DNA from 4 places in the Mesorhizobium sp. AR02 genome. Region 3 is predicted to be linked to each of the others. Evidence: predicted binding sites of a transcription regulator. Region 3 holds the regulator's gene; each other region holds the start of a gene.

Region 1 (5,403 bases), 2.4 Mb from region 3:
TGGACAATCACGCACATCATCGCTGCGGCTGGGCCGAAGGCGACCCGCTGATGCGCGCCTATCACGACGAGGAATGGGGCGTTCCGCAGCATGACGCCCGCATGCTGTGGGAAATGCTGATGCTGGAAGGGTTTCAGGCCGGTCTTGCCTGGATCATCGTGCTCAGGAAGCGCGAAGCCTTTCGTGCCGGCTTCGCCGGTTTCGACCCACAGAAAGTCGCGCGCTTCGGCGCGGCCGACATCGAGCGCCTGATGGCCGATCCCGGCATCATCCGCGCCCGCGCCAAGATCGAAGCGACGATCGGCGGCGCGCAGATCTTCTGCGAGATGGCGGAGCGCGGCGAGAGTTTTGCCGACTTCTGCTGGTCGTTCACCGATGGCAAGGTGGTGAAAAGCGACGGCCACGGCTTCATCGCCTCATCGCCACTCTCCGAACGGATTTCCAAGGAGATGAAGCGCCGCGGCTTCAAATTCGTCGGCCCGACCATCGTCTACGCCTGGATGCAGGCGATCGGCATCGTCAACGACCACGCCGCCGGCTGCTTCCGGCGAGCGCAAGTCGCGCTCTGATCGGGGGCGTCAGCCGCCCTACATCGGGCGCTTGGGCTCGCTCTTTGGTGGCGTTGCCGTGTCGGAATCGGATTTCTTGTGCTTGTCGGCGGCAATCCTGCGGATGCGGTCGAAGCGGCTTTCCTCGGTTTTTTCGGTCGTGACGACCGTCTCTGGCTTCTGCACGAACGTGATCATGGATCCGTCTCCTGGGCTAGAGGCCTGCGCGCCGGGAGAGAATCCCCCGGCGGTAATCATTTCAACTCCTGTGACGAGCTGGCTTGGTCGGAATCACGTCAGATCCGGAAGATGGCTCCTGAGAAGCCACCTTCGCAGACCGGCTGAATTCTAGTAGCCGCCCATGCCGCCGCCGCCACCGCCTGCCGGTGCCGCATCCTTGGCCGGAATGTCGGTGATCATCGCCTCGGCGGTGATCAGAAGCGCGGCGATTGAGCCGGCGTCCTGCAGTGCGGTGCGCACGACCTTTGCCGGATCGACGATGCCGGCCTTGATCATGTCGACATAGGTCTCGTTCTGGGCGTCAAAACCCTGATTGTGGTCCTTGCTGTCGGTGAGCTTGCCGACGACGATCGAGCCTTCGACGCCGGAATTCTCGGCGATCTGGCGGATCGGCGCTTCGAGCGCGCGCAGCACGATCGAGATACCCGCAGCGACATCGTCATTGGCGCCGGTCAGACCTGACAGCGCCGACCTGGCACGCAGCAGAGCCACGCCGCCGCCAGGCACGATGCCTTCTTCAACCGCCGCGCGCGTTGCGTTCAGCGCGTCGTCGATGCGGTCCTTCTTTTCCTTCACTTCCGACTCGGTGACGCCGCCGACGCGGATGACGGCAACGCCGCCCGACAGCTTGGCCAGCCGCTCCTGCAGCTTCTCCTTGTCGTAGTCGGAAGTGGTCTCCTCGATCTGGCCCTTGATCTGGGCGACGCGCGCCTGGATCGTCGCCTTGGTGCCGGCGCCGTCGATGATCGTGGTGGTGTCCTTCTCGATCAGCACGCGCTTGGCACGGCCGAGCATCTCGATGGTGACGTTTTCGAGCTTGATGCCGAGGTCCTCGGAAATCATCTGGCCTGCAGTCAGCACCGCGATGTCTTCCAGCATCGCCTTGCGGCGATCACCGAAGCCCGGCGCCTTGACGGCCGCGACCTTCAGGCCGCCGCGCAATTTGTTGACGACCAGCGTGGCGAGAGCCTCGCCTTCGACGTCTTCCGAAATGATCAAGAGCGGCCTGCCGCTCTGCACCACCGCTTCGAGGATCGGCAGCATCGCCTGCAGATTGCCGAGTTTCTTCTCGTGGATGAGGACGTAGGGCTCTTCGAGCTCGACGCGCATCTTGTCGGCATTGGTGACGAAATACGGGCTGAGATAGCCGCGGTCGAACTGCATGCCCTCGACGACGTCGAGTTCGGTTTCGGCGGTCTTGGCTTCCTCGACGGTGATGACGCCGTCATTGCCGACCTTGTCCATCGCCTTGGCGATCATCTCGCCGACGCTGGTGTCGCCATTGGCGGCGATGGTGCCTACCTGCGCGATCTCGGCCGACGACTTGACCTTCTTGGAGCGCGCCTGGATTTCCTTGACCACCGCGCTAACCGCCTGGTCGATGCCGCGCTTGAGGTCCATCGGGTTCATGCCGGCGGCGACCAGCTTGGCGCCTTCGCGCAGGATCGAGGCGGCCAGCACCGTGGCGGTGGTCGTGCCGTCACCGGCGAGGTCGTTGGTCTTCGAGGCCACTTCGCGCACCATCTGCGCGCCCATGTTCTCGAACTTGTCACTAAGCTCGATTTCCTTGGCGACGGTGACGCCGTCCTTGGTGATGCGCGGCGCGCCATAGGCCTTGTCGATGATGACGTTGCGGCCCTTGGGGCCGAGCGTCACCTTGACGGCGTTGTTGAGGAGCTCGACGCCGCGCAGCATGCGGTCGCGTGCATCGGTGGAGAATTTGATTTCCTTGGCAGACATGGTTTTTATCCAGTTCGGTTGAGGAAGGCAGAGCCTCCATGATCAATCTCTGAGCGTCCTTGCGCGTCCCGAAGGACACGCGGCACGCCGATCAGGCAGCCTTCTTGGCGGCCACGGTCTTGGTCTTGGCGGCCACGGTCTTCTCGGTGGCTGCCTCGCCAGTCTCGCCCTTGTCGATGACACCCATGATGTCGGCTTCCTTCATGATCAGAAGGTCCTCGCCGTCGATCTTGACCTCGGTGCCCGACCATTTGCCGAACAGGATCAGGTCGCCGGCCTTGACGTCGAGCGGAACAAGCGCGCCGTTTTCGTCGCGTGCGCCGGGGCCGACGGCGATGACTTCGCCTTGCTGCGGCTTTTCCTTGGCATTGTCGGGAATGATGATGCCGCCCTTGGATTTGATATCGCCTTCGGCGCGCCGGATGACGACGCGGTCGTGGAGTGGCCGAAACTTCATGAAAACTTCTTTCTGGGGCCGGCTTAGGCGGCCGCTTCCCCCATATAGGCGCTTTGGCACTCGATAGATAGGAGTGCCAAAAATTATTCACGGCGGGGATTAAATATTGAAAAGTATTATTTCGACCGGCGATTTCGTGATATCGCAAATGGCATAAATAATTCAAAAAATTGAATTTTGCCGGTCGAGTGCCTATTTATCGGACAAGTTCATTTTCACGATTTCAAACGCAAGGGAGATTTGTTCGATGGCCGAAGGCAATCAGACGATCATGGAAAAAGCTGAAGCCCGCTTTGTCGACAAGCAGAAGAAGACGGCCGAGCGCAACAAGGCGACCGCCGAGTACATGTCCGAGGCGAAGGCCAGGGAGATCAAGACGGCAAAGCTCAGGATCTTGCGGCTGGCCAAGGAAGAGGCCGACCGTGTCGCCGAAGCCTTGAACCCGACGCCGAAGAAGAAGCGGGCGACCAAGAAGGCCGCCACAACGGAGGTCAAGACATGAGCCTCACCTTTCCCAACCGCAGCCGCAGCTATGACGAAGCCGGCAAGCGCATCCGTTTCGTCGGCCATGACGGCATGTTCCAGATCTCCTTCTCGGTCGCCGCCGATGCGATGACCAGGATGCAGCCGGCAACCGCGGCCAACGAGGCAGGTTACCTCGCCACATTCGACACGCAGAGCAGCGCCATCCGTGACGTGGCGTCGAGGGCTTACGACCGCACCCGCAAGAGCATGTATGTGCTGACGGCCGCTGACTTCGGCTGATCAGCCTAGGTCCATACCCTCGATCATCGTGCGTATCTTCGCAGCCTTTTCGAAATGATCGAGGCGGTGGGTTCTGATCCACCATTCTGCTGCTTCCATCAGCAGTTCGGGGTCGTCATTCCTGTTGGCGAAAAACGCGTAAAACGACACGCCGACGGCGGGCCCTTTCTCGGAGATCTTGCGGTCGCAGACATCCAGTATCTTTTGCCTCAGGCTCGCTTTCACGGGAATCCTCTGGTTTTGGTTCGGCGGGGTCTTGGCCCACCCTTTGAGCCGGCAGCCGGAACGTTCAATCCTTGCGCTCCGCCCTCTCCCGGCGCCTGACGTCGCGCATATTCATCTGCACGACCATGTCCTCGGCCTCGCGCGGGCTCATGCCGACCATCACTTTTTGCCTGACCACGGCTGGCTGACCGGTGAAGACATCGACTATGGTCCAGCTCTGGGGAAGCTCCATGCGCAGTGTGTAGCGATTGGCCATGCTGGCTTACCTCAGCCCTGCATCATGAAAAACACCGCTCCCAGGACCAGCATCGTCCAGGCGATCACCGACAACTTCAGTGCCATGCCGCCATGCGCGGCCAGAAGCTCCCGCAAGCGCGGCACGATGCCTGCCGAAGCGACCGGCGCGGCCAGAACAGCCACACGTGCCTTGACACCAAGTTTTCCAAAGACCGGCAGCAGTGACGGTTCACGCACGAAAATGACCTCGACTGTCGGGGAAAATCGGAGCGAGCATGCTCGCGCCCTTCCATAGCACTCTTTTCGCGAGCGCCCTGCATGCCAAATGCAAATAGGCAGTGGCGGATCTACGCTGCCTTCCTGACCTCGATCGTCAGGTGCGACAGGGAGCGAAACCGCGCCAGCCGGCTGCGGTAGTAGTCCTCTTGCCGGCGCGTCGGCGTCACCACCGAGATGATGGCGCCGAGATGTCCGGGGCCCAGCCGCCACAAATGCAGGTCGGCAAGCTGGTCGCCCTCGCTCTCGATGGTCCGGCGCAGGTTCTCCGCCATGCCGCGGTCGGGATTCATGTCGAGCAGGACAGCACTTGTGTCGCGGATCAGGCCGAGTGCCCAGCTGGCAATCACCACCGCCCCCACAATGCCGGCAAGCGGATCCATCCACAGCCAGCCAAAGGCGCGGGCCAGAAGCAAGCCGATAATGACCAGTACGGAGACCGCCGCGTCCGCAATGACATGGACGACGGCGGCGCGCATGTTGTTGTCATGCGTCGCCTTGCCGTGCGCATGCTCATGTTCCTCGAACAGGACCGGATAGGTCTGCCCGCTTATGGTGACATGGGCCTCGAAGGCGTGCGGCTCGGGAATCTCCTCGATGGATTCCAGACCGTCGCCCAAATCCCGGAATGTGAAAATCTGCCGTGTGCCATCCGGCCGCGCGGTTTCTATTGAGACGGAGGATGAAGCGAGCGCCGTGCCCGATCCGGAGCGCAGCCGGAAGCGCGGTGGCACGCCGTCTTCGAACACCTCCAGCACGATCTCGCCATCCGCCGTGGCGATCCGATGCGTTTCGTCATGCTCATGCCCCGCCGCCGCATGGCTGTGGCCATGAGTGTGGCTATGGCCATGATGATCGCCGCCGCTGAGCAGCCATGCGCTGGCGATGTTGACGGCAAGGCCAAGGCAGGCGACG
Region 2 (5,403 bases), on a different replicon from region 3:
AGCGTTTCGCTTCGATGGCGGCCATTCATCCAGCAGGACGAAGGCGTCTTTTACGCTTTGAATGTCGGTCGGAAACCCAAGACCCACGAGCAACCTCACGGGATGCTGAAATTGATTGTGTTCCATGTTTTCCTCCGTTCACGTTGTTGGTTCAACCGATCCGTAGACCGAAGGCCCCGGCGTTGCGCAAAAGGATGGCGCAAAATGAGCGGCATATTCGCAGCAAATAGCACCTAGCTCGTCAAACTCCCGTTTGCATGGGGCTTTTGCTGTCGGTAAGATTCCGAGCGGCCAGAAACATAATCGTGTATGCCGCTTTTCGCCGGTCCCACCCTGCAGCCTCTGTTCTGTCGAGCAGGTCCGCCAGAACCGCATCAAGCGCAACCTTCAGGTCCGCCTCGTAGTTCAGATCGGTGGCCGCGCGTGACGGCGGCGGGAGTACATTGAAATTCATCATGTTCATGGCGTCACCCATTCTGTCAGGGGTGTCCGCGCCCACGGGCGCGGACCCGGCTGTTTCCGTCAGAAGTCCATGCCACCGCCCGGCATTGCCGGACCTGCGGGTTCCTTCTTCGGCTTCTCGGCAACCATCGCCTCGGTAGTCACCAGCAGACCGGCGACCGATGCGGCATCCTGGAGCGCGGTCCGCACCACCTTGGCCGGATCGATGACGCCTTGACTGTAGAGGTCGCCGAACGCGTTGGTTTGTGCGTTCCAACCCCAGCCGAACTCCTGTTTCTCACGCAGCTTGCCGACGATGATCGAGCCTTCGGCGCCGGCGTTTTCGGCGATCTGGCGCACGGGCGCTTCGATCGCACGGCGCACGATTTCGATACCGTGTTTCTGGTCAGTGTTGTCAGCCTGGACGTTGTCCAGTGCCTTGGCGGCACGCAGCAACGCCACCCCGCCGCCAGGCAGGATGCCTTCCTCGACCGCGGCACGCGTCGCATGCATCGCATCGTCGACGCGGTCCTTGCGCTCCTTGACCTCGACTTCGGTCGAGCCACCGACGCGGATGACGGCGACGCCGCCGGCGAGCTTGGCCAGCCGTTCCTGCAGCTTTTCCTTGTCGTAGTCCGAGGTGGTCTCCTCGATCTGTGCTTTGATCTGGCTAATGCGGCCCGTAATCTCGCTCTTGGAGCCGGCGCCATCGACGATCGTGGTGTTTTCCTTCTCGATCACCACCTTCTTGGCGCGGCCCAGCATATTGAGCGTGACGTTTTCGAGCTTGATACCGAGATCTTCCGAGATCGCGGTGCCGCCGGTGAGGATGGCAATATCCTCCAGCATCGCCTTACGGCGATCGCCGAATCCAGGCGCCTTGACGGCCGCGACCTTCAGGCCGCCGCGCAGCTTGTTGACGACCAGCGTCGCCAGTGCCTCGCCCTCGACATCCTCGGCGATGATCAGCAGCGGCTTGGAAGACTGCACGACTGCCTCCAGTACCGGCAGCAGCGCCTGCAGGTTCGACAGCTTCTTTTCGTGGATCAACACGTAGGGCTCTTCGAGCTCGACGCGCATCTTGTCCTGATTGGTGATGAAGTAGGGCGAGAGATAGCCACGGTCGAACTGCATGCCTTCGACAACTTCCAGTTCCGTTTCCGCGGTTTTCGCTTCCTCGACCGTGATCACGCCCTCATTGCCGACCTTCTCCATCGCCTCGGCGAGGAATCGTCCGATTTCGACATCGCCATTGGCCGAGATGGTGCCGACCTGGGCGATCTCGTCATTCTTGGTCACCTTACGGGCGTTGGTCTTCAACTCCTGGACGATCGCCTCGACGGCCTTGTCGATGCCGCGTTTCAAGTCCATAGGGTTCATACCCGAGGCAACGGCCTTGGCGCCTTCCTTGACGATCGCCTGGGCGAGCACCGTTGCCGTCGTGGTACCGTCGCCGGCGATATCGCTGGTTTTCGAGGCAACCTCGCGCACCATCTGAGCGCCCATGTTCTCGAATTTGTCCTCAAGCTCGATTTCCTTGGCGACGGTAACGCCGTCCTTGGTGATGCGCGGCGCGCCGAACGACTTGTCGATGACAACGTTGCGGCCCTTGGGACCGAGCGTGACTTTCACCGCATTGGCGAGGATATCGACGCCGCGCAGCATCTTCTCACGGGCTTCGGTATGGAATTTCACGTCCTTGGCAGCCATCTTTCAACTCCTTCCTTTAGGCAGCATTTTGACTGATTAAGACCCCGCTCAGGCAGCCTTCCTAGCCTGGACTTCGGCCTCGACCACGCCCATGACGTCGGATTCCTTCATGATCAGCAAATCCTCGCCATTGAGCCTGATCTCCGTGCCGGACCATTTGCCGAACAGGATGCGGTCGCCAACCTTGACGTCGAGCGGTTGCAATTGGCCGCTCTCGTCGCGGGCGCCCGGACCGGCGGCGATCACCTTGCCTTCCTGCGGCTTTTCCTTGGCGGTGTCTGGGATGATAATGCCGCCGGCCGTCTTTTCCTCGGCCTCGATGCGGCGCACCAGGATACGATCGTGCAATGGACGGAACGTCATGTCGTTCTCCTCATGGACAAACAGTGTTTAAGAAGCTCCTCCGCGTCGCATCCGAAGCGGCCCGGCGCGGAACACGCGACCCTTTCGGCACCGCGCGCATATCGAACTAGTTTTGCGATTTTGATGTTTCAAGAGGTCGCTGAAAAAATTTTCGCACTCGGCATTTCACAGTGCTAGCGACATGAATTCATGAAGCTATTTTGCCAGAGCGCGCGATTGTTAGGTCTTGAAATCCGACCCGAACTCCACAAAATTTTTTTGCGGTTGGAGTGCCGAAAAGGGTCACTGCAACGCCAAAGATGCCAAGGAGATTGTTAGGAAACGGAGACTGTCGATGGAACGAACTTTCCCGAAAAACATCCCCTCGATCGCCCCTGAAACCGCTGATCTTTCGCTTGACCGCCTGCTGTTCCCGGCGCGGCACTTTAATCACCCCGATGAGGTGGTGGCCGATCGTACGCTCGACACTCAGGAAAAGCGCGCCATCCTTGCCTCACGGGTGTCGGATGCTTGTGCTGTCGAATCCATGCCTGCGCTGCGAAAGCCGCCGGGTGCTGCGGGGCCGGTGACGTTTGACGCCGTCATGGAGGCACTTCGCCGCCTGGACGACATCCGCGCCGACGTTGCCTGTGACCTCAAGGACCGGCGGGATCGAGATCGCCCGCAAAGACTTGATGCCTGAACGTGCCTGAGAAGGAGAGACGCATGGTCAGCAGGGAATTCCGGCTGCAGATCGAGGGCTACGGTCTCACAACTGCGGAGATCCACTACCACCTTCCCGATCATCCAAGCCTTTTGCAGCTCTACGTTTGGCAGGGATACGATCTCGCACCGGAATTCCCGACGCTGAAAGGGTTTCTGGTCGGCTGTGTCATGGATGCGATAGAGTTTCTGGAAGAATGCCGGTTGAAAGGCGGGGCCTCCTCCACGCAGCGGCGTGTGATACATGCTACTCCGCCTACGATGGTCGGAAGTCTGCCGAGGCGGCGAACAAGGCCTTTACGACTTGGGCACGTAGGGTCGGTGTCATCGAGGACCTGCCCGCAGCGCCGCCGTGGATGACAGGGCCGAAGATCAGCAGTGCGGACCATCTTTTAGAAAGTGACGGCTAGATTTGCTGCGGCGGTAGTCAAACTGCCGCAGCATCGGAGCGGCGTGTCTTCGGGGCACGGGCGAAGGCCCAGACCCTTGTTGCCTTTTCATGCAGTTCGAATGCCTTCTTCGGCAGAAGCAACTTGCCAGGCGGATCGCGCGATTGAGCGCGTCTGCCTGGACCTGGACGGCACGTCACGATTCAATAGCCGGCGCCCGGGCCCGCTTTGGCCGGGTCCGCCAGGTCTTCTTCGTCGGGCTCAATCAGGTCGATTAGAGCTGCCACCCGTGTTCCCGGCAGCGGTCGGCCTTGGTTGATCAACGCCTCGTCACCAAAAGCCCATGCCCATGCCTCTCTCAACTCTTCAAGCGAAGCACCGGACGCGATGATTTCCGCAATCGTCGCGTTGTCCATGGGTCCGAGGACCGAGACAACTTGTTCGCGAGTAATAGCCATCGTTTCCTCCTTCCAATATCCGCGAACTAGATGGGCATTTGAGAGAGGGCTTTCCAGCAGCGCCGACCTTTGAATGCGCGTACCGACAGACACTGATTGCTCCCGAAAACTGATTCCGAAACCCCTTGACGTTGCGCAAATCGATTCCCAACTTTTCGATCGTCGGTCGCTGAGAGGGACCGACACTGTCAGGGAGCGCCGGGCTTCTTGGCGCTCCTCGTACCTATGTTGCTCCAAGGAGGATGTAGCTATGAGAACGAACCTGGACTTTTCCCCCTTCTACCGGTCGAGCATCGGCTTCGATCGCGTCTTCAACCTGCTCGAGAACGCCATTCCGCCCCAGAATGGGGACAACTGGCCGCCATACGACATTGCCAAGGTTGGCGAGGATGCCTATCGCATCGTCATCGCGGTCGCCGGATTTGGCGAAGACGAGCTTACGATCACACACGAACCGAACCTGCTCGTGATCGAGGGCGCCAAGGCGGAAAACACGGAGGTTCAGCACCTCCATCATGGCCTGGCGCTGAGGCCGTTCCTCCGCCGTTTCGAACTCGCCGATCATGTAAGCGTTGTCGGAGCAAAGCTCGAAAATGGCCTGCTGATCATCGACCTCAAGAAGGAAATTCCCGAGGAGATGAAACCGCGCCGTATCGCCATCAACGCCGACCCCGGCAAGAAGCCGGCGTCGAAACGCATTGAAGGCAACGTAGCGGCCTGATCTTCGGTGATCGGCCTGCGCGAACACCCCGTCCCGACGTGGGTGGGGTTGGCTGCGGACCATAAAACACAAAACGAAAGGAGAAAAGACAATGAGTGTACGTGACTTGATTCCCTGGCACCGGGGCAACAACCAAGCTCCGAGTGTCTACCGCGGTGGCGACGTGGATCCGTTCATGTCGCTGCATCGCGATGTCAATAAGCTCTTCGACGAAGTCTTCCGCGGCTTTGACACCCCCTCGGTGTTTAGCCGCATGACTCCTCGAAACGGCACCTGGCCAAGCGTCGAATTCTCGGAGAATGACAAGGAAATCCAGCTGATAGCCGAGGTGCCGGGCCTCGATGAAAAAGACATCGAGGTGATGCTGGAAGACGGCGTCCTGACGCTTCGCGGCGAGAAGAAATCCGAAACCGAGGACAAGGATCGCCAGTTCAGCGAACGCTATTATGGGCGTTTTGAACGGCGCTTTGGTATGGGCCGCGAGGTCGACGAGGACAAGGTGGCGGCGACGTTCAAGAACGGTGTGCTCACGGTAACGCTGCCGAAATCCGAAAAGGCGCAGGCAAGCGCAAAACGCATTGCGATCAACGGCAGCAAATGATCGCCGACAAAGCCGGCC
Region 3 (5,403 bases):
TTGCCATCAAGAGTATGCATCAAAGGCCCCAGATTCTCGGCTCGGCGAACTCGATCGAATTGCCCGAGGGGTCGCGTATATAGATCGAACGGCCGCCTTGCGGCCATTCGAATTCGCTTTCGATGGCGATTCTTTTGGCCCCCAGATGCGCTTTCCAGCCGGCGAGTTCGTCAGCGGTCGCCGCAAAGCAGAGATGACCTTCGCCGACCGTGCCATGCGGTGGCACTTTCAGCCGCGCGTCGGGCGCCGGCGGGATCCTGGTTGCCTCGGCGTTGAAGACGAGCAGCACGCCGGCTCCGCAACGGAAGAAGAGGTGGCGGCCGTCGACCTTGCCGAGAAGGGTGAGGCCGAGGATGTCGGTGTAGAAGGCTTCGGCGGCCGTGAGGTCGGTGACGTATAGAGCGGATTCCAGGATGGCGGAGGGTATCACGAGGCACCCCCCTCTGGCCTGCCGGCCATCTCCCCCGCAAGGGGGGAGATTGGCAGCGTCAAAGCTCGGTTATGGCTTGCAACGTTGGTGATTGGCGAAACTCGCGAACACAGCCGATCTCCCCCCTTGCGGGGGAGATGCCCGGCAGGGCAGAGGGGGGTGTTCAAGCTCGGCATTTAAATCCTAAGCCACCGCCATCTGCTGCAAACTCACCAGCCTCTGGATGCCCTTCTTGGCCAGGCCCATCAATTCCCCTAACTGATCCTCGGAAAAAGGCTCGCCCTCGGCGGTGCCCTGGATCTCGACGATGCCGCCCTTGCCGGTCATGACGAAATTGGCGTCGGTGCCGGCCGAGGAATCCTCGAGATAATCGAGGTCGATGACCGGTTGGCCGTCATGGATGCCACAGGAAATCGCCGCGACATGGTCCTTCAGCACCTTCGAAACACTGGCCATCTGCCGGGCTTCCATCCAGCGCAGGCAGTCATACAGTGCCACCCAGCCGCCGGTGATCGAGGCGGTGCGGGTGCCGCCATCGGCCTGGATGACGTCGCAATCGACGGTGATCTGCTGTTCGCCCAGCGCCTGCAAATCGACCACGGCACGCAGCGAACGGCCGATGAGGCGCTGGATTTCCAGCGTGCGGCCGCCCTGCTTGCCGGCGGAAGCCTCGCGGCGCATGCGCTCACCGGTGGAGCGCGGCAGCATGCCATATTCGGCCGTCACCCAGCCCTTGCCGGAATTGCGCATCCAGCCCGGGACCTTTTCCTCGAGGCTTGCCGTGCACAGGACATGGGTATCGCCGAACTTCACCAGGCACGAACCTTCGGCGTGCTTGGAGACGCCGCGCTCGAAGGAGATGGCGCGCATTTCGTCGAATTGGCGTTTGGAGGGGCGCATTCAGGCTTCTTTCCAGTCATTTTTCGGATTCGTGGCCGGCTTTTAGACGCATGGGGGGCAGCGCGCAAAGGAAAACGGACCGGGTGATCTGACACAGACACCGGGTTGCGCCCACCGCACCGAAGTCTATATCCTGAACAAGGAGGTTTTTGGCCGAATGACCAAGGCAATCGAACCCAGTTCGCAGTCGCCTGCACTTCAATCACTCGACATGCGCTCTCGCGACATCTTCCGGCGCATCGTCGATTCCTATCTCAGGGATGGCGAGCCCGTCGGCTCGCGCAGCCTGTCGCGCATCCTGCCGTCCTCGCTGTCGCCGGCCACCATCCGCAATGTGATGAGCGACCTCGAGCATCTCGGGCTGATCTACGCGCCGCACATCTCAGCCGGCCGGCTGCCGACACAGGCCGGCCTGCGTTTCTTCGTCGATGCCTTCATGGAGCTTGGCGACCTCTCCGACGAGGAGCGCCGCACCATCGAGGCTCAGGTGCGGGCGTCCGGCTCGGGCGCGACGCTGGAGCACATGCTGACCGAGGCCAGCCAGATGCTGTCTGGCATGTCGCGCGGCGCCGGCCTAGTGCTGGCCGCCAAGAACGAGGTGGCGCTGAAGCACATCGAATTCATCCAGCTGGAACCGACCAAGGCGCTTGCCGTGCTGGTGTCGCAAAATGGCGATGTCGAAAACCGCGTCGTCGAGCTGCCCGCCGGCATCACCGTCTCGCAGCTGCACGAGGCGTCGAATTTCCTCAACGCGCATATTCGCGGCCGCACGCTGGCCGAGGCGCGGGTCGAGATCGCCCGCATCAAGGAAGAGACGAGAGCGGCCCTCGACACGCTGTCGCAGGACCTCGTCGAGAAGGGCCTGGCGGTGTGGGCCGGCGCCGAAAGCGGCCTGCCGGCGCGGCTCATCGTGCGCGGCCGCGCCAACCTGCTCGAAAACGTCACTGCCCAGGCCGACATCGAACTGCTGCGGCATCTGTTCGAGGACATGGAAACGCAGGACGGGCTGATCCAGCTGCTTGACCTCGCCGAGCAGGGATCGGGCGTGCGCATCTTCATCGGTTCGGAAAACAAGCTGTTTTCGCTGTCGGGCTCGTCGCTGGTGGTCGCGCCCTACCGCGACAAGGATGCCCGCGTCGTCGGCGCGCTCGGCGTCATCGGCCCGACCCGGCTCAACTATGCCCGCATCGTGCCGATGGTCGATTATACGGCGCAGTTGATATCGCGCATGTTGCGCTAAGATGTTGATATTCAGCCGGCCGGCAAACGGCCTGACCTGAATCTCCACACCTTGGTCCTAAAATCGAAACGGCTGCCGAGGAGAAAAAGAATGGCGCTCGAAGAACTCAAGGCCCGGATCAGCTTGCTGCTCGAGGAGATGGTCAACCAGCCGGAAGACCAGCACGAAATCCAGGAACAGCTGCGCGAAAAACTGCGGGAAATGCGGGCCATGGGCCTGCCGCTGCCGGCGGATCTCGTCGCGCTGGAAAAACGCCTCGACGACGATTTTTACGCCGCCGGGACATAAGCGGGGAAACCGGACTTTCGTTTCCCTCAACTCATCATGTGAGGCGGAACCCAGGGACAAACCGGCCGTTGGTTTCCTTCGCGACCCGATGGAGGACAAAATGATCCGATTGGCCGGACTGGTGCTTCCCGCACTCTTTCTCACAAGCGCGGCATTCGCCCAGCAGGCGGACCAGCCGGCGCTGAGGGGCGCGGCCGCCTTCGGCGATTGGCGCGCCGACAAGCCCGGCGTGCGCCGCCTGATCAAGCCGGAAGACCTGCCGAAGCCCTATGTCACCAAGTCCGCCTCGAACAGCCCTGGCCTTGCCGACATGCCGGCGGGTGCCAAGCCGCAATTGCCGCCGGGCTTTTCGGCCGAGCTGATCGCATCCGGCATCGACAATCCGCGTGTCGTGCGCGCAGCACCCAATGGCGACCTGTTCGTCGCCGACAGCGAAGCCAATCAGGTCCGCGTCTACCGCCTGACCAAGGACAGTACCAAGCCCGCCGAGGACGGCATCTTCGCCGGCAATCTCAACCAGCCCTATGGCATTGCCTTCTATCCGCCTGGCGATGACCCGCAATGGGTCTATGTCGCCAACAGCGACAGCATTGTGCGCTTTGCCTACCGCAAGGGCGACCTGAGGGCATCCGGCGAACCGGAAACCATTGTCGACAACATTCCCTCGAACCATCACTGGACGCGCGACATCGTCTTTTCGCCTGACGGCAAGACGCTCTATCTGTCGGTCGGCTCGGGTTCGAACGTCGCCGAGGACATGGGCAAGGCGCCGGATGGCGGCCTCGACGCGTGGGTGAAGTCGAAGCCGCTTGGCGCGACGTGGGGCTCCGAGGACGGCCGCGCCGACGTGCAGGCTTTCGACCCGGACGGCAAGAACGGCCGCATCGTCGCCACCGGCCTGCGCAACTGTTCGGGCATGACCGTCCAGCCGGCGACCGGCGTGCTGTGGTGCGTCGTCAACGAGCGCGACGCGCTCGGCGACAATGTGCCGTTCGAATACGCCACCTCAGTCAGGGACGGCGCCTTCTACGGCTGGCCCTGGTACTATATCGGCAACAATGAGGATCCGCGCCATAAGGGCGCGCGCCACGATCTTGCCGGCAAGGCAACCGTTCCCGATGTGCTGATGCAGGCGCATTCGGCGCCGCTCAACATCGCCTTCTACGATCGCAAGGACTTGCCTGCAGACGCCGGCTTTCCCAAGGAATACAGGGGCGATGCCTTCGTCGCCCTGCATGGTTCATGGAACCGCGGCAACAGGACCGGCTACAAGGTCGTCCGCCTGCTGTTCAAGGATGGCAAGCCGACCGGCGAATATGAGGACTTCATGACCGGCTTCGTCGTCTCGAATGGCGAGGTGTGGGGCCGGCCGGTGGGTGTGGCGGTGGCGGCCGACGGCGCGCTGATCATGACCGAGGACGGCAACGGCACGATCTGGCGCGTGACCTATGATGGCGGGCGGTCCTGAGGAGTCTTGCTGGGCAGCGCAGCCCCCTCACCCGGATTGCCAAAACCGAATTGCAAAGGCAATTCGGGGCAATCCGACCTCCCCCCGTTGGGGAGAGGAGCCGGCTAGCGCTGGCGCCTTCCTCTTCTCCCCTCGGGGAGAAGGTGGATCGGCGCGCAGCGCCGAGACGGATGAGGGGGCCTTCTCCACGTGTCCCAGATAGCTGGTGCAATGGATTCCGCCCCCAGGGAATTCAATCGTGGCCCGTTCCATGCGAAAAGACGTCTTATCCGGAACCACTCGCATGACCCTCACCGGCTTCCTCGCCTACAGTGCCGCCCTTGGCATCGCCGCCGCCATTCCCGGCCCCGGCGTCACCGCGCTTGTCGCGCGGGCGCTCGACTCCGGCTTTCGCTCGTCGCTGGCCATGTCCTTCGGCCTGATGCTGGGCGATCTCACCTATCTGACCGCCGTGGTGCTCGGCCTCGCCTTCGTCGCGCAGACCTTCGGCATGGTTTTCCTCGCCATCAAATGGCTTGGCGTCGCCTATCTGGCATTTCTGGGCTGGCGCTTCTGGACCGCCGGCATCACGCCCGAAACGGTCGAAGCGAAAAAGGGCAAGGGCGGACTGGTTTCGAGCTTTGTCGCCGGCCTCACCGTCACGCTCGGCAATCCGAAGACGATGATCTTCTACCTCGCCATCACGCCGACCATCGTCGACCTGAAGACCATCACGCTGGCCGATTACGGCATCCTCGTCGCGCTGACGGTCGTGGTCCTGTTCGTCGTCCTGGTGCCTTACCTGGCGCTGGCGGCCAAGGCGCGCTGGTTCCTGAAATCGCCGCGCGCGCTGAAGGTGCTGAACCGCACCGCCGCCGGCTTCATGGTGGGCGCGGCAGCAGCGATCGCGGCCCGTCAATAGCACCCTTTCAGCCAAAACATTCCGGGGGCAGGCTTCCCCGCGAAATGCTTTTCCGGGACAAGGGCGTTTTAGACACAGGCCCCACTCGGATATTTCCGGCCGACAGCTTATGTTGCGCGGCTGAAAGCCCTATCTTGCCGGCTGCAATGCCACTTGCCTGAAATCCTGGGAGCGAA
Region 4 (5,403 bases), on a different replicon from region 3:
CGCCGGCTTCGCCGTAAGAGATCCTCTCGCCATGACGTCTGGCACCTGGACGAAGTCGTAATCTCCATCGCCGGCAAGAAGCACTGGCTATAGCGCGCTGTCGATCAGAACGGCTATGTCCTCGACGAGATTGTCCAGAACCGCCGCGCAACACCAAGGCGGCCAAGCGATTGTTGACGCGCTTGTTGAAGAAGAAGCAGGGCCGCGCGCCGAAGCGCATGATCACCATGGGCCGCAAGGCGGCAGGTGATGCCGGAAGTCGAGCACTGGTCGCACAAAGGATTGAACAACCCCGCTGAGAATTCCCATGTGCCGTTGCGAAAACGGGAGCGAACGATGCAGGGCTTCCGATCACCGGAAACCCTTCAGCGCTTCGTCTCGATCTTCTCCGCCTGCGCTACCTCTTCGTTCCACCTCGCTCAAGACATTCCGCGTTTCAGATCCATCTTCACCGTCTGAACGCAATGGCGGAGTGGAAGGCCGTGACTGCGCTCTGCTAACAGCAGCGCACACCGCTTCAGCGCGTTCATACGCAGACAACGTGACAGCGTCAGCCGGTGTCCGGCTACTCCCCCCGATTATCCCCGATTTAAATCAAATCCGTCTGTGGATATTGACGATTGCGCGACCCTCACCTCGTAGACGGCTAATGCGGGCGGCTACTGAGAGGGACATATGACAAGCGATTTTTCCGCCGCCCGAGTTCATTTAGATCGAGCGTATCACTACCTTCGTGGCGATGACCCGATGAGCCGAAGGGGGCGCGAAGCCTTGGACCTGTTAATTGAGGCGGTTGCCGTCGAAGAGTTCAAGCAGCCACGCCAAAACGCGGAGGTGCTAATGTTTCCGATTGGGCGCCGCTTCTGAGGCGATCTCCATGGCCGCCACTCTGAACCATGGTGAGCAAATCCTCCCAGAACGCAAAGAAGCCCGCCCCCGGCATGAGCCGAGACGGGCAATAGAAATGGGAGTCCCAAAGCGCGCGTCCACGAAAGCGCCGGCAGGTGCAATTCTGCAGAATGTCCATCTTGGCGCAACGTCATGTTCGCCGAACTGAGAAATTGACCGATGCCGTGAAAAAACTCGATTGCGATCCCTGTCTCCTTGTGATCCCTGTCTCCTTGTCTGGAGGCGCAACGGCTTGTCTGGAGGCGCAACGGCTTGTCTGGAGGCGCAACGGCGGTCGTTGGTGCTGGCACCGTTGGCGTGGTCAGCCGCACCAGGCGTCGCAGGCGTGATGGCGGCCATAAGGAACTCGTCACAAGCTCCGCTCAGGCCGCGTAATCTCCTGCGTTCGAAGCGGAGCGCGGTCTTCAGGTGTACGAAGAGCATCTCGACTTTTTTTTGCGTTCGTTGCGCGACCGTACGAACTCGGGCGTATCCGCTTTGACGGGCGTCTCGCGTGCCTCTTCGTCGACGCAGCGCAGCACATCGCGCACCGGCGTCTTTGGATAGCAGCGGCGCTTGAGTTCACAACTCTGGCAGTCTCGTTTGCTGGCCGGTATTTCCGGGTTTCCACCGCTGACATTGCCTGTGCGCGGGACCGCGAAGTTGCGACGATACTGCCTTGCCGGCGGGATGAACTTGTTCTGGACCGCATCGAAGATGAAGTCCGCGCGGCTGTAAGGTTTCACGCTGGCTCTTGTCCCACACCGGAATGTGCGGCGCGATGTTCTGATCGACGAGCCATCCGAGGAACTTGCCGGTGCCGTATCCGCGCGGCGCTCTTCCCCGAAAAAGCACACTGGGCGAACTGCCGTTCTGGCCCTTCCCCGCCGGCCACACCAGGCAGGCGCCGCGGGCCGAGATTGTTTGAGCCGGTGGGGACGAGCGATTGGCAACAAATGCAGAATGAGCGTTCTCCTCACGTAAAGGGGGCCGCGCTTCCGCGCCGATTCCAAGGTCTTTTTGCTCTTCGCCCGTCCCCTCTTCCGTCTTGACTAGTGCCAGCCGACGGCCTATTTCACTGTCCGCTAGCACTCGTCACTGGTGAGTGCTAACAACCGCGCTCCGGCAACGGAGAACCGTTCAACATCCGAACCAGGGACATCCAAAAAATGGCAAAGTCGAATTTCCGGCCGCTGCATGACCGCGTGGTCGTTCGCCGGGTCGAATCCGAAGCGAAGACCGCCGGCGGGATCATCATCCCGGATACGGCGAAGGAAAAGCCGCAGGAAGGCGAGATCATCGCCGTTGGCTCCGGCGCCCGCGACGAAGCCGGCAAGCTCGTCCCGCTGGACGTCAAGGCGGGCGACCGCATCCTGTTCGGCAAGTGGTCGGGCACCGAAGTCAAGCTCGATGGCGAAGACCTTCTGATCATGAAGGAATCCGACATCATGGGCATAATCAGCTGACACGCCGCCGCCTTTCATCCGCACCATCCAATCTGAATTCGGGCGAAATGAAACCCAGGAGTAAAAAATGGCCAAAGACGTAAAATTCTCCCGTGATGCCCGCGAGCGCATGCTTCACGGCATCAACATCCTGGCCGACGCGGTGAAGGTCACGCTCGGTCCCAAGGGCCGTAACGTCGTTATCGACAAGTCGTTCGGCGCCCCGCGCATCACCAAGGACGGCGTCACCGTCGCCAAGGAAATTGAACTTTCCGACAAGTTCGAGAACATGGGCGCGCAGATGATCCGCGAAGTCGCGTCCAAGACCAACGACATCGCCGGCGACGGCACCACGACCGCGACCGTTCTGGCGCAGTCGATCGTCCACGAAGGCCACAAGGCGGTTGCCGCTGGCATGAACCCGATGGACCTGAAGCGCGGCATCGATCTGGCCGTGACCGAAGTCGTCGCTCACCTCGTCAAGAACGCCAAGAAGATCAAGACCTCGGAAGAAGTCGCCCAGGTCGGCACGATCGCCGGCAATGGCGATGCTTCGGTCGGCAAGATGATCGCGGAAGCGATGCAGAAGGTCGGCAACGAAGGCGTCATCACGGTTGAAGAAGCCAAGACCGCCGAGACCGAACTCGAAGTCGTCGAAGGCATGCAGTTCGACCGCGGGTACCAGTCGCCCTACTTCGTCACCAACGCCGACAAGATGGTTGCCGAGCTCGAGGACGTCTACATCCTCCTGCACGAGAAGAAGCTCTCCAACCTCCAGGCCATGCTGCCGGTTCTCGAAGCCGTCGTGCAGACCTCGAAACCGCTGCTCATCATCTCGGAAGACGTCGAAGGCGAAGCGCTGGCGACTTTGGTCGTCAACAAGCTGCGTGGCGGCCTGAAGATCGCCGCCGTCAAGGCGCCGGGCTTCGGTGATCGCCGCAAGGCCATGCTGGAAGACATCGCCATCCTCACCGGTGGCCAGGTCATTTCGGAAGACCTCGGCATCAAGCTCGAGAACGTCGGCCTCAACATGCTCGGCCGCGCCAAGAAGGTGTCGATCTCCAAGGAGAACACCACCATCGTCGACGGCGCCGGCAAGAAGGCCGAGATCCAGGGCCGCGTTGCCCAGATCAAGCAGCAGATCGAGGAGACCACCTCGGACTACGACAAGGAGAAGCTGCAGGAACGTCTGGCGAAGCTCGCCGGCGGCGTTGCGGTGATCCGCGTCGGCGGTGCGACCGAGATCGAAGTCAAGGAAAAGAAGGACCGCGTCGATGACGCCCTCAACGCGACCCGCGCGGCCGTGGAAGAAGGCATCGTTGCTGGCGGCGGCGTCGCCCTGCTGCGCGCTTCGCTGGCCATCACCGTCACCGGCGCCAATGCCGATCAGACGGCCGGCATCGCCATCGTCCGTCGCGCCCTGCAGGCTCCGGCCCGCCAGATCGCTGCCAACGCCGGTGCCGAAGCTTCGATCGTCGCCGGCAAGATCCTCGACAACAAGGATGCAACCTTCGGCTACAACGCCCAGACCGGCGAATATGGCGACATGATCACCATGGGCATCGTCGACCCAATGAAGGTTGTGCGCACCGCTCTCCAGGACGCGGCCTCGGTCGCCGGCCTGCTCGTCACCACCGAAGCCATGATTGCCGAAGCTCCGAAGAAGGAGTCGGCTGGCGGCGGCATGCCGGGTGGTATGCCCGGCGGTGGCATGGGCGGCATGGGCGGTATGGATTTCTAATCCAGCCATTGCCTCGCATTCACGGAAAGGGCGGCAGCAGTGCCGCCCTTTTTCTTTCGGCGAACCTTTTTGCCCACAGGGGGCCGGCGTCCTCTAGAATGCGGAGGGGCAGGCCCGATCACGGGCATCATACGGCGGCACTTTCATGGCGGACACCAATGACTGAATTCATTCTGTTCGCCATAGGCGGCTTTCTTGCCCAAGCGGTGGACGGCGCGCTCGGCATGGCCTACGGCGCGGTCTCGTCGACGGTGCTGCTTTCGTTCGGCGTTCCGCCACCACGCTATCACGCCTGATCTGCGAGCATGGCGATCAGCCACAACTACAAGCCCATGCTCGACGAGACGGGATCACTTCTCCCCGATATCTCGTACTCAATGCGCTCGGGGCGGCGGACGGCATGTCGGTCGGCATCATCGCGTGCATGCTGGCGCTGGAATCGAGCGCGGTGATACCTCTGGTCGGATGGAACAGGCTGGCCTGGTCATCCGCCAGCTCGGCTCCGCGACGAACGCCAGGTGCAGTCCGCCTTTCCGTCGCCGGCCGGGCGCTGCTTGGCCCAGTGCAACTCGGCTTGGCGACACGCTGATCGAGCTCTCGCGAATGAGCCTTGCTGAGATCAAAGCCTCACCCGGCAGATCCTGGTGTTGCGCGACGCGTGCCGGTCGCAACTCCTTTGCGTGCTCTTTTACTGCCAAATCGATCGCCTGGTTCAGAGGCACCGCCTTGGAGAACAGGAAGCCCTGAGCAGTTCTGCAGCCAAGCTTGAGCAGAGTTTGCCGATCTGCCTCTGTTTCGACGCCCTCGGCCATGACGTCGATCCCGAGCGTCCTGCCAAGATCGATGACCGTTTTGACAAGCAGCCGGTCCTCTCGGGACTTGGCCAAGCCGCGAATGAAGCCTTGGTCTATTTTCACCTTGCGTATCCGGCTGTCCTTGAGCGATGCCAAGGTGGAAAAGCCGGTGCCGAAGTCATCGAGCGCGATGGAAATGCCGGCATGTGAAAGCCGTCCGAGCTTTTCATCCACTCTGTCCGGGTCCACCGGGGATTCTTCAGTAATCTCGATTTCGAACATCGTTGCAGGGAGACGCTGGACGCCGAGGCGCGGGCGGAGGCGTTGCGCCGGCTCGCCCTCGTGATCGCGCGCATGCTGACAGTGAGGGAGGCCGGTCATGACTGAACACAGCAAAATCGCCGCCGGTCACCAGGCCCGGCTGGCTGTCGTCTACCTGCGCCAGTCGAGCGTGCCGCTCGGTCGATTCACGGTTGTTCTCCACCTGTGAGGCTCGCGCGCCCGACCGGAGAGCGCGTATTAGCTGGGTTGGCCG

Evidence for each region. Region 3 encodes HrcA, which represses chaperone genes, less so after heat shock. Its sites were predicted from a motif close to GTTAGCACTCNCNNNNNGNGAGTGCTAAC; they were not measured.
Region 1: a site for HrcA is predicted at 3,038-3,066, ahead of DBIPINDM_RS28580 (co-chaperone GroES). Genes of this name have one in related genera too.
Region 2: a site for HrcA is predicted at 2,664-2,692, ahead of DBIPINDM_RS41355 (co-chaperone GroES). Genes of this name have one in related genera too.
Region 4: a site for HrcA is predicted at 1,973-2,001, ahead of groES (co-chaperone GroES). Genes of this name have one in related genera too.

What each region holds. Positions count from the first base shown of each region.
Region 1 covers NZ_CP080531.1:5,063,918-5,069,320, reverse strand. Annotated here, with positions in the region: gene DBIPINDM_RS28595 (DNA-3-methyladenine glycosylase I) at 1-569, shown strand, start outside; gene DBIPINDM_RS28590 (hypothetical protein) at 588-746, opposite strand; gene groL (chaperonin GroEL) at 897-2,528, opposite strand; gene DBIPINDM_RS28580 (co-chaperone GroES) at 2,620-2,985, opposite strand; gene DBIPINDM_RS28575 (hypothetical protein) at 3,233-3,487, shown strand; gene DBIPINDM_RS28570 (DUF1488 domain-containing protein) at 3,484-3,750, shown strand; gene DBIPINDM_RS28565 (DUF6500 family protein) at 3,751-3,975, opposite strand; gene DBIPINDM_RS28560 (hypothetical protein) at 4,040-4,231, opposite strand; gene DBIPINDM_RS28555 (hypothetical protein) at 4,243-4,449, opposite strand; gene dmeF (CDF family Co(II)/Ni(II) efflux transporter DmeF) at 4,560-5,403, opposite strand, start outside.
Region 2 covers NZ_CP080533.1:8,836-14,238, reverse strand. Annotated here, with positions in the region: gene DBIPINDM_RS41370 (DUF982 domain-containing protein) at 1-126, opposite strand, end outside; gene DBIPINDM_RS41365 (hypothetical protein) at 242-463, opposite strand; gene groL (chaperonin GroEL) at 523-2,151, opposite strand; gene DBIPINDM_RS41355 (co-chaperone GroES) at 2,200-2,514, opposite strand; gene DBIPINDM_RS41350 (hypothetical protein) at 2,849-3,196, shown strand; partial or broken gene DBIPINDM_RS41345 (protein usg) at 3,220-3,375, shown strand; gene DBIPINDM_RS43770 (DUF982 domain-containing protein) at 3,414-3,626, shown strand; gene DBIPINDM_RS41335 (hypothetical protein) at 3,809-4,063, opposite strand; gene DBIPINDM_RS41330 (Hsp20 family protein) at 4,314-4,784, shown strand; gene DBIPINDM_RS41325 (Hsp20/alpha crystallin family protein) at 4,876-5,385, shown strand.
Region 3 covers NZ_CP080531.1:2,701,298-2,706,700, forward strand. Annotated here, with positions in the region: gene rdgB (RdgB/HAM1 family non-canonical purine NTP pyrophosphatase) at 1-20, opposite strand, end outside; gene DBIPINDM_RS17050 (VOC family protein) at 20-430, opposite strand; gene rph (ribonuclease PH) at 614-1,330, opposite strand; gene hrcA (heat-inducible transcriptional repressor HrcA) at 1,488-2,570, shown strand; gene DBIPINDM_RS17065 (hypothetical protein) at 2,661-2,858, shown strand; gene DBIPINDM_RS17070 (PQQ-dependent sugar dehydrogenase) at 2,959-4,326, shown strand; gene DBIPINDM_RS17075 (LysE family translocator) at 4,610-5,227, shown strand.
Region 4 covers NZ_CP080530.1:793,826-799,228, reverse strand. Annotated here, with positions in the region: partial or broken gene DBIPINDM_RS03710 (IS6 family transposase) at 1-500, shown strand, start outside; gene DBIPINDM_RS03705 (hypothetical protein) at 676-867, shown strand; gene DBIPINDM_RS03700 (hypothetical protein) at 1,314-1,634, opposite strand; gene groES (co-chaperone GroES) at 2,058-2,354, shown strand; gene groL (chaperonin GroEL) at 2,422-4,074, shown strand; partial or broken gene DBIPINDM_RS03685 (sulfite exporter TauE/SafE family protein) at 4,233-4,367, shown strand; gene DBIPINDM_RS03680 (EAL domain-containing protein) at 4,488-5,150, opposite strand.